Linked DNA regions of Sinorhizobium fredii NGR234. The protein of the gene in region 1 interacts with the protein of each later gene in a pairwise test. Links are inferred from orthologs where the notes say so. Each region holds a gene or a part of one and is shown on either strand. Other genes may lie near its edges.

What was found.
Region 2: the proteins of rlmN (region 1) and ftsZ interact in binary tests that used the Escherichia coli proteins (3 or more experiments, as listed by UniProt). The link is inferred for Sinorhizobium fredii NGR234 from one-to-one orthologs.

Annotation. Positions count from the first base shown.
Region 1 is NC_012587.1:3,406,816-3,411,621, reverse strand. What follows is about bases 736-3,546. They hold rlmN (23S rRNA (adenine(2503)-C(2))-methyltransferase RlmN), read right to left. Parts: upstream 2,854-3,546; coding sequence 1,618-2,853; downstream 736-1,617. Other genes in these bases: NGR_RS27375 (invasion associated locus B family protein), read right to left, coding at 3,085-3,546; NGR_RS27385 (LysE family translocator), read left to right, coding at 761-1,402. Outside these bases: NGR_RS27390 (argininosuccinate synthase), read right to left, coding at 1-594; more of NGR_RS27375, read right to left, coding at 3,547-3,588; NGR_RS27370 (YkvA family protein), read right to left, coding at 3,983-4,360; NGR_RS27365 (4a-hydroxytetrahydrobiopterin dehydratase), read right to left, coding at 4,439-4,756.
Region 2 is NC_012587.1:2,159,581-2,164,441, forward strand. Bases 1,239-4,104 are described here. They hold ftsZ (cell division protein FtsZ), read right to left. Parts: upstream 3,619-4,104; coding sequence 1,858-3,618; downstream 1,239-1,857. Other genes in these bases: lpxC (UDP-3-O-acyl-N-acetylglucosamine deacetylase), read right to left, coding at 1,239-1,536; ftsA (cell division protein FtsA), read right to left, coding at 3,717-4,104. Also shown: NGR_RS21685 (outer membrane protein assembly factor BamD), read right to left, coding at 1-259; more of lpxC, read right to left, coding at 583-1,238; more of ftsA, read right to left, coding at 4,105-4,861. UniProt on the Escherichia coli protein: Essential cell division protein that forms a contractile ring structure (Z ring) at the future cell division site. The regulation of the ring assembly controls the timing and the location of cell division.

The sequences.
Region 1 (4,806 bases):
CTCCAAGACCTTGCCTTCCGACGAGGAGTGCAAGAGGTTGGCGTCGACGGAGAAGGGCGCCTCGCCCTTCTTGTCCTTGGCGACCGGGATCTGGTGCTTCTCGGCGAATTCGAGCAGGTCGGTGCGGCTCTTGAACGACCAGTCGCGCCACGGGGCGATGATCTTGATATCCGGATTCAGAGCATAGGCCGAGAGTTCGAAGCGCACCTGGTCGTTGCCCTTGCCGGTTGCGCCATGGGCGATCGCGTCGGCTCCGGTCTTCCGGGCGATGTCGATCAGGTGCTTGGAAATCAGCGGGCGGGCGATCGAGGTGCCGAGCAGGTAGACGCCTTCATAGACCGCATTGGCACGGAACATCGGGAAGACGAAGTCACGCACGAATTCCTCGCGGACGTCCTCGATGTAGATCTCCTTGATGCCGAGCATCTCGGCCTTCTTGCGGGCCGGCTCCAGCTCCTCGCCCTGGCCGAGGTCGGCGGTGAAGGTCACCACTTCGGCGCCCAGCTCCGTCTGCAGCCACTTGAGGATGATCGAGGTGTCGAGACCGCCGGAATAGGCGAGAACGACCTTCTTCACGTCTTTGTGCGATGCCATGATGTCTGTCCGTGCTTTTCGGGGCGGCGAAGCCGCCGTGCAAAATCTGCGGCACTTTAGCCAGAACTTGAAGCGATACAAGCGGAACCAGCGTCGTATGCATGAATCGGCTGGCAAAAGCGCGTGCCCGGCGGTATCACCAAGGATCACCGACCGGGAAAACGCCATGGAATTCGTCCCCAGCCTGCCGACACTCCTCGCCTTTGCCGCCGCCAGCCTGCTGCTCGCCGCGACACCGGGCCCCGACATGACCCTCTCCATCAGCCGGGCGCTGGCGCAGGGCAAGAAGGCGGCCCTCTTCGTCGTGGTCGGCACCGGGCTTGGCATCGTCGTCCACACGCTGCTCGTCGCCTTCGGCATCTCGGCGTTGATCACCGCCTCGCCGACAGCCTTCCTGGTCCTGAAGACCGGCGGTGCCGCCTATCTTCTGTGGCTGGCGATCCAGGCGATCCGCTACGGGTCGAGCCTGTCGGTGACGAAAGTCGCCGAGGCGAAGGGCTCGGCCCTGTCGAATATCGCCACCGGCTTCTCGGTGAACATCCTCAACCCTAAGGTGGTGATCTTCTTCATGACCTTCCTGCCGCAATTCGTCAGCGCCGACGATCCGGCGGTGACCGGCAAGCTGCTGTTCCTCGGCTTCTTCTTCATCGCCATCGGCATGCCGGTCAACGCGCTGGTGGTGCTCGCCGCCGACTGGCTGGCGGCATGGCTGCAGCGCAACAGGCGGGCGATGCGGGCGATCGACTACAGCTTCGCCGGGGTCTTTTCGGTGTTTGCGGTGAAGATCTTTCTGACCCAGTCGCGGTAACGCGAGTCCGAGCGGCGTTTGCCCCTCATCTGCCTGCCGGCATCTTCTCCCCGCAGGCGGGGAGAAGAGACGAGTGGGACGCTCCCCGTTCTCTCATCTTTATGACAGCAGGCCGTACTTCAAGGCGCATATTGGAGCGCTGTCATTGCGGTATGCCGCTTCTCCCCGCAGGCGGGGAGAAGGTCGCGGCAGCGGGATGAGGGGCAGAAACCCCCTCAATCCTCGCCGTGATTGGCGATCATCATCGCCTCGAAGGCGAGGCGGTCGACCTTGCGCATGCGTTCCGATTCCGACTTGAGCTGGCCGCAGGCGGCCAGGATGTCGCGGCCGCGCGGGGTGCGGATCGGCGAGGCGTAGCCGGCCTGGTTGATGAAATCGGCAAAGGCCTCGATCTGCTCCCAGTCCGAACACTGGTAGTTCGTGCCGGGCCAGGGATTGAAGGGGATCAGGTTGATCTTCGCCGGAATGCCCTTCAACAGCTTCACCAGTTCCTTGGCGTCTTGCAGGCTGTCGTTGACGTCCTTCAGCATCACATATTCGAAGGTGATGCGGCGGGCGTTGGAAAGGCCCGGATAGGCGCGGCAGGCCTCCATCAATTCCTTCAGCGGGTATTTCTTGTTGATCGGCACCAGCATGTCGCGCAGCTCGTCATTCACCGCATGCAGGGAGATCGCCAGCATGACGCCGATCTCCTCGCCGGTGCGGTAGATCTCCGGAACGATCCCCGAGGTCGAGAGCGTGATGCGCCGCTTCGACAGCGACAGGCCGTCGCCGTCCGAGGCGATCAGCAGCGCCGTTTTGACGTTGTCGAAATTGTAGAGCGGCTCGCCCATGCCCATCATGACGATATTGGTGATCTTGCGGCCCTCGGCCGGCACGATCGCCCCCTGCGGCGTGTCGCGCTCGGGGAAGTCGCCAAGCCGGTCGCGGGCGAGCAGAAGCTGCGCGAGGATCTCCTCGGCCGTCAGGTTGCGCACCAGCTTCTGCGTGCCGGTGTGGCAGAAGGAACAGGTGAGCGTGCAGCCGACTTGGCTCGAGATGCAGAGCGTGCCGCGGCCTTCCTCCGGGATATAGACGGTCTCGATCTCGACCGGCCGGCCGGCGCCGCGCGGCGGGAAACGCAGCAGCCACTTGCGGGTGCCGTCGCCCGAAACCTGCTCCTCGACGATCTCCGGCCGGGCCACGGTGAAATGCTCCTTGAGCATCTCGCGCATGTCCTTCGATACGTTCGACATCTGGTCGAAGTCCGAGACGCCGCGGACATAGAGCCAGTGCCAGAGCTGGCTGACGCGCATCTTGACCTGCCGCTCAGGCACGCCCTTTTCGACCAGGAGCTTGGCCATGTCCTCGCGCAACAGGCCGATCAGCGACGGCTTTTCCGTTTGCGGCTGAGGCCGCACCTGCGGCGCCTTGACGATGTCCGCCCTGTTCAAGATCTCAGTGGCTGGCATGCTCGTGGTCCTGTCATGGAGCGGGGCCTGTCCGGAGTGCGTCTCCGGATCATCTTCCGATGCTCGAATTGAAGTATGGGCGAGCCTCGGTGCGCGCTCGAAGGGGCGCAGGGCTCTGAATTGCCGGCGCTTTAGCATTCTTTCGGCGGCGAGTCACCATGAGCGCGTCACCGGAAAGCAAAAAGGCCGGCGCAGCGGCCGGCCTTGGCGATCGACAAGCACTATCGCGGCTTACTTGCAGGCCTCGATCTGCTTCAGGGCAGCCGAGATGCCGGAGAGCGAATAGGAGTAGGACGTTGCCGTCCCCTTGCGGGACTTCGCGTTGACCGACATGTCCTTGCCGGACTTCATGGCGGCGACCAGCGCCGGCTCTTCCGCGGCATTTTCCACCCAGGCCGAGTTGCCTTTGGTGAACATCACGAAGGTGCGTCCGTCGATAACGACATTGACCTTGGAGTTGTCCTGCAGCTGATACCCCATCATCGCCTGCGGTTCATAGCTGATGTTCTGCCCCGGGCGCTGCGAGACGAGGAAGAAGATGTCGCCGTGGTCGACACCGGCAGGAGTCTTCTCCTTGGGGATGGAGAGAACGTAGCAGACCTTGCCGCCGCCGGACTGGTAGGAGTAGGCGCCCCAGGCGTTGAACTGCTGGATTCGCGTCGGCGATTGCGCGGAAGCTGCGCCGGCTGCCGCCAGTACGAGTGCGATTGCAGTTGCGATCTTTCTTGCAAACATGTGTTCCTGCCGATTTTCTAGCTTGCGGTTGCCCGAACCAGGCTTTCACGGGCACTGCATAGACACGATTTGAATATATTTTGACTTAATTCAGGTTACCAATCCGTCAACGAACGCCGCAATGGCGTCGCCTGCTCCCCGGGAGGCGGACCGATCGTAGCCCGTACAGCATTGGCCATTCTGGGGCATTGCGGTTCTTTCGTGCGGACCTGCCGGTTCGGTCGAACGTCGGTACTGGAGGACCTGCCCGGTGGTTATCCTGTCTCAAATCTCGTCGGACGCGCCGTCCTGCTGCCTTTTCTGCTCGCAGCGGTCACGTTTCCGGAATCTATGTCACAAAGAATCGGGCAAGAGTTTGTCGTTGCGGGCGGCGATGCGGCGATGCTCGCCGTCGCTATTCGCCGGGGCGATCGCCAATGGTCTCGTCGGCCCTGCGATAGTGCGTTTCCTTGATCTGGCCGCTGATCGCCGCAAAGGCCGCAGTCAGCACGGCGACGTCGTCGGAGAAGCCGACGGCGGCGAGCACGTCGGGCACGAAATCGAGCGGCAGGACGAAATAGGCGAGTGCGGCGAGCAAAATGCCGCGGGTGCGCGTCGGCGTCTGCGGGTCCACCGCGCAATAATAGGCGGCGACGAGGTCGCGGCTGAAGGGGACCTGGCGCACGGCCCGGCGGAAGGTCGGCCAGAAGCTGCGGCGCACCTTGCGCTCGCGGCGCTCCTGTTCGGATTCCTCGCCGGGAAGAAGGATCTCACCGATCTTGATATCGTCCATCGCGTCCGTTCCGCCTTTCGCCGAAGCTCGATATGGGATGGGCGGGGTGCTATTTCAAATGGCGCTACTTCAAATGGCCTATTTCAAATGGTCTGGCATCCGGCCGGCGGCCGCCTGATCCATTTTCGCCGCCAGCTTGAAGTCGAGCTCCGTCAGCCCGCTGGCATCGTGCGTCGACAGCGTCACATCCACCTTGTTGTAGACATTGAACCATTCCGGGTGATGGTTGAGCTTCTCCGCCGCAAGGGCGCATTGCGTCATAAAGCTGAAGGCTTCGGCGAAATTGCGGAAGCGGAACGCCTTCCAGATCGAGGCGCCGTCCTCGGCGAGAACCCAGCCTTCCATCCTGTGCAGCTGTTCGGCGATGGCTTCGGCATCGAGCTTTTCGGGCCTCATGCGGTTTTCTCCCTGGCCAATTCGGTCTAACCATGCCGCGATGGACGAGC
Region 2 (4,861 bases), 1.2 Mb from region 1 along the record:
GGGCATATTCGGAGAACGGATGCTGCCGGTCGATCGCGTCGAACTTGCGTCCGGCTTCCGTCGTCTTGCCGGCATTCAGGTTGGCGAGGCCCTGGTTATAAAGCACTTCCGGCGGATCGGTTTCCGCGGTGAGCTTGGTGATATCGATATCCGGGTCGTTCTGGCAGGCGGTGATCAGGCTGCTGCCGGCGATGGCCGCAAGAACGACGGCGACGACGCGCGCTGATTTTCTCATATCAACAGAAACTGCAAGAACCATCGGATATTCCCGTTTCACCTACAGCGCCGCGCGTCTTACAAGATGCGCAATGGTCGCCGTAGCACTTTGAATTGCTGCATGTCACCTTAGATCGAGGTCGATTTAAGGTGACATGCAGTACCGCCAGACTTGCGCGTTTTAGAGCAAGTTGCCTCAAGATCGCAATGTCATGATCGGCAATTCATGCAAATTTGTGACGTTCTGGCGGCTTTCCGCGGGTTGTGCACCCTTTTCCACCCGCAATTCGCCGCGTCTTACTCCACCCCGCCATGAAAAACGCCGGCCTTTCGGCCGGCGACTGGAGAGAAGTGAGCTGTCTTTGCTTATGCCGACCAGGGCGCAAAGCCCGGAGCGGCGACCGCGACCAGTTCGCGCGAGCGCGTGCGCTGGCGCTGGGATGCGGTTTCGACCACCTCATAGGCGGTCGGGTCGCTCAACAGCGCCTTGAGGGCATTGGCGTTCATCTTGTGGCCGCCGCGATAGGAGCGATAGCAGCCGAGGAACGGTGCGCCTGCGAGCGAAAGGTCACCCACGGCGTCGAGCGTCTTGTGACGGACGAACTCGTCCGCATAACGAAGACCTTCGATATTGACGACCGTGTCGTCGTCCGAGATCACCACGGAGTTTTCGAGCGAGGAGCCAAGCGCAAAGCCCGCCGCCCACAGCCGCTCGACGTCGCGCATGAAGCCGAAGGTCCGCGCCCGCGACAGTTCCCGTTTGAAGACGGCCGGCGTCATGTCGCCCTTCCAGGCCTGACGGCCGATCAGCGGGCAATCGAAATCGATCTCGACTTCGAAGCGCATGCCGTCATAGGGCGTGAATTCAGACCAGGAAGCGCCCGATTCGATCCGAACCGGCTTGAGAATGCGGATGTAGCGGCGCTTCACGGCCAGCGCCTGAATCCCCGCCTGCTCGATGGCGTCGATGAAAGGCTCGGAACTGCCATCCATGATGGGCATTTCCGCGCCATGCACTTCGATCAACAGATTGTCGAGGCCAAGCGCATAGATCGCCGCCATGACGTGCTCGATGGTGGCGATCGATGTTGCCGGCGAGAGTCCGAGGACGGTGCAAAGATCGGTGTTGCCGACCTGGGACGAAACGGCCCTGAACTCGCTCACCCGTCCGCCGGCGAGAACCCGCTGAAAGACGATGCCGGCATCCGCCTCGGCTGGATGGAAGGTAATCTCTACCTCGGCGCCGGAATGGACGCCAATTCCTTTGAGGGTTATCGGGCTTGCAATCGTCGTCTGAAACCCGAGCAATTCGATTCCCATTCTCTTCGTCACTTTCAATCAAATACGGCCGAAGCCAAACTCTTGCGGGGACACGGCGATTGTCAACACAGACCTGCCAGTCGTGACCGCCGGCTGTCGGCCGAAGCCACGTTCGAACTGACAGCGATGAATCGCATGCGTCCCCTATCCGATGCTGAAAATAAGAGTTCGGAGGCACCATTCCAAATCACTGTTCGTTTCGCTTTGTTACGCAATTCATATGCGCACAATCGAAATAGCAACCCATTGAAATAAAACAGCAATATGAAAATGCCCGGGCTATCGCCCGGGCACCGGCAAGGTAAAGGAACGGCTTGCGAATCAGTTCGACTGACGGCGCAGGAACGCCGGAATTTCGAGCTGATCGTCCTCCTGCGAGCGCATTTGCGGTGCGGCACGGCCCTGATCATCGAGCTGACCGCGACGCGGCGCGTAGAGGCTCGCCTCGGGCGAAAGCGGACGGCGCTGCTGGGAAGCGGCACTCGGCGCTGCCGAGGTCATGTCGGACGAGACGCTCTGGCTTTCCCGTTCGCGCAACCCAAGCGAGCTCGTGATGCGGTTGAGGAGACCCATCGGACCGCGCTCTTCCTGGAGCGCCGCCGAAGGCTGTGCGCGGTGGTCGATCTCGGCCTTCACGACGGGCGGAAAGTCCTCGACCTTCGGCATGCGCACCGGCTCGGCGTGCTGGCGAATGACCTGAGCAGGCTCCTGGCGAACCGGCTGCGGTTGGATCTGCGGCTGAACCTGAGCTTCCACCGGCCGCGGCATCGGCTGCGCCGGACGCGCTACGGCAACGGTTTCCACCGGAGCGGCGCCGGCAAAGAGCTTGCTCTGCGGGCGAAAGGCCTCTTCCTGCACCTGCGGCGCCGGCTGAATGACCTGGGCGCGGGTGGCGATATCGAGCTCGCGTTCCATTTCGGCTTCGCGGATAGCAAGGGCGATCTGATCGACCTGCTGGACCGGTTGCGGTGCGGCCTGCTGCACCGGCTGCGGCTGGGGTGCCGGCTGCTGGATAGCGACAGGCTGTGGCTGGGCCGGAATGGCAGCGGACGGACGGACGATCGGCTTCGGCGCTACCGGACGAAAGTCGGCGGAGCGGCCGGATACCTCCGCGGCTCCACGGTCGATACCGGTTGCAACCACCGAAACCCGGATCAGGCCCTCGAGGTCTTCGTCGAAGGTCGCGCCAAGAATGATGTTGGCGTCCGGATCCACTTCCTCGCGGATGCGCGTTGCCGCCTCGTCCACCTCGAAGAGGGTGAGGTCGCGGCCGCCGGTGATCGAGATGAGCAGGCCTTGCGCGCCCTTCATCGAGGTTTCGTCGAGCAGCGGGTTGGCGATCGCCGCTTCAGCAGCCGCCATGGCACGGCCTTCACCGGACGCTTCACCGGTACCCATCATGGCGCGGCCCATCTCGCGCATCACCGAGCGGACGTCGGCGAAGTCGAGGTTGATGAGGCCTTCCTTGACCATGAGGTCGGTGATGCAGGCGACGCCCGAATAGAGAACCTGGTCGGCCATGGCGAAGGCGTCCGCAAAGGTCGTCTTGTCGTTGGCGATCCGGAAGAGGTTCTGGTTCGGGATGACGATCAGCGTATCGACCGACTTCTGCAGGTCGGCAATGCCCTGGTCGGCGATGCGCATGCGGCGCCCGCCTTCGAATTGGAAGGGCTTGGTGACGACGCCGACGGTCAGGATGCCCTTGTTACGGGCGGCCTGGGCGACGATGGGCGCAGCACCGGTGCCGGTGCCGCCGCCCATGCCGGCGGTGACGAAGCACATGTGCGTACCCTGCAGATGATCGATGATCTCATCGATGCATTCTTCGGCGGCCGCACGGCCGACTTCCGGCTGCGAGCCGGCGCCGAGGCCTTCGGTGACGGCAACACCCATCTGGATGATCCGTTCGGCCTTGGTCATAGTGAGCGCCTGCGCGTCCGTGTTGGCGACGACGAAATCGACGCCTTGCAGGCCCGCAGTGATCATGTTGTTGACGGCGTTGCCGCCGCCGCCGCCGACGCCAAAGACCGTGATACGCGGCTTCAGCTCGGTAATGTCCGGCTTTTGCAAGTTGATGGCCATAGTACCGTTCCTTCTCTTTTTCTGGCCGCCTTGCCGAGCCGGCCAAATCCTTCAAACTCGAATACCCGTCTGCCCCGCGCCCAACGCGCCGGCGAAACTCAGAAACTCTCTTTCAACCACTGGCCCATCCGGGCGATTCGGCTGTTGCCGCCGCCGAGAGCCGAGAACATGCCACCCTGGCTGGCATGGGTCTCGAGATCGGCGACCTGCGGATAGATCATCAGACCGACGGCCGTCGAGAATGCCGGACCCTTGGCGGCGGCCGGGAGGCCGGCAACGCCGAGCGGACGGCCGATGCGGACATTGCGCGCCAGGATCCGCCGCGCCGCTTCCGGCAGACCGGTCAACTGGCTGGCGCCGCCCGTCAGGACGATCCGCTTGCCGACGATCGGGCTGAAACCGGAGCGCTGGATACGGTCGCGGATGAGCTCCAGCGTTTCCTCGATTCGGGCCCGCACGATGCGCGAGACAAGCGCGCGCGGCACATGGGTCGGCTGGTCGCGGTCGTCCTCGCCGATCGGCGGAACGGAGACGATGTCGCGCTCGTCGGCGCTGTTCGGCAGCGCCGAGCCATGCACGACCTTCAGCCGCTCTGCATCCTCGATCCGGGTCGACAGTCCGCGCGCCAGGTCGGTCGTCACGTGATGGCCGCCGAGGCTGACGGCATCCGCATGGACAAGCTTGCCTTCGGCGAAGACCGAGATGGTCGTCGTGCCGCCGCCCATGTCGATGGCCGCGCAGCCGAGCTCGACCTCGTCGTCGACGAGTGCGGCGAGACCGCTGGCATAGGGCGTGGCGACAATGCCTTCGACCGAGAGATGGGCGCGATTGACGCAAAGCTCGAGGTTCTTCAGCGCCGCCCGTTCGACGGTCAGCACATGCATGTCGACCCCGAGCACGTCGCCGAACATCGCCAGCGGGTCGCGGATGCCGCGCTCTCCGTCGAGCGAGAAGCCGGTCGGCAGCGAATGGAGGATGGCGCGATCGGTCCTGAGCGACTGCTGGCCGGCGGCGGCGAGCACCTTCTTGAGGTCGTTCGCGTCGACTTCCTGGCCGCCGAGGTCGATCGTCGCGGTATAGACGTCGCTCTGCAGGCGGCCGGCCGAAACGTTGACGATGAGGCTGTCGATCGTCAGCCCTGCCATCCGCTCGGCTGCGTCGACGGCGAGCCTTACGACGCTTTCGGCGGCGTCCAGGTCGGCGATGACGCCGTTCTTCACACCGCGCGACTTCTGGTGGCCGA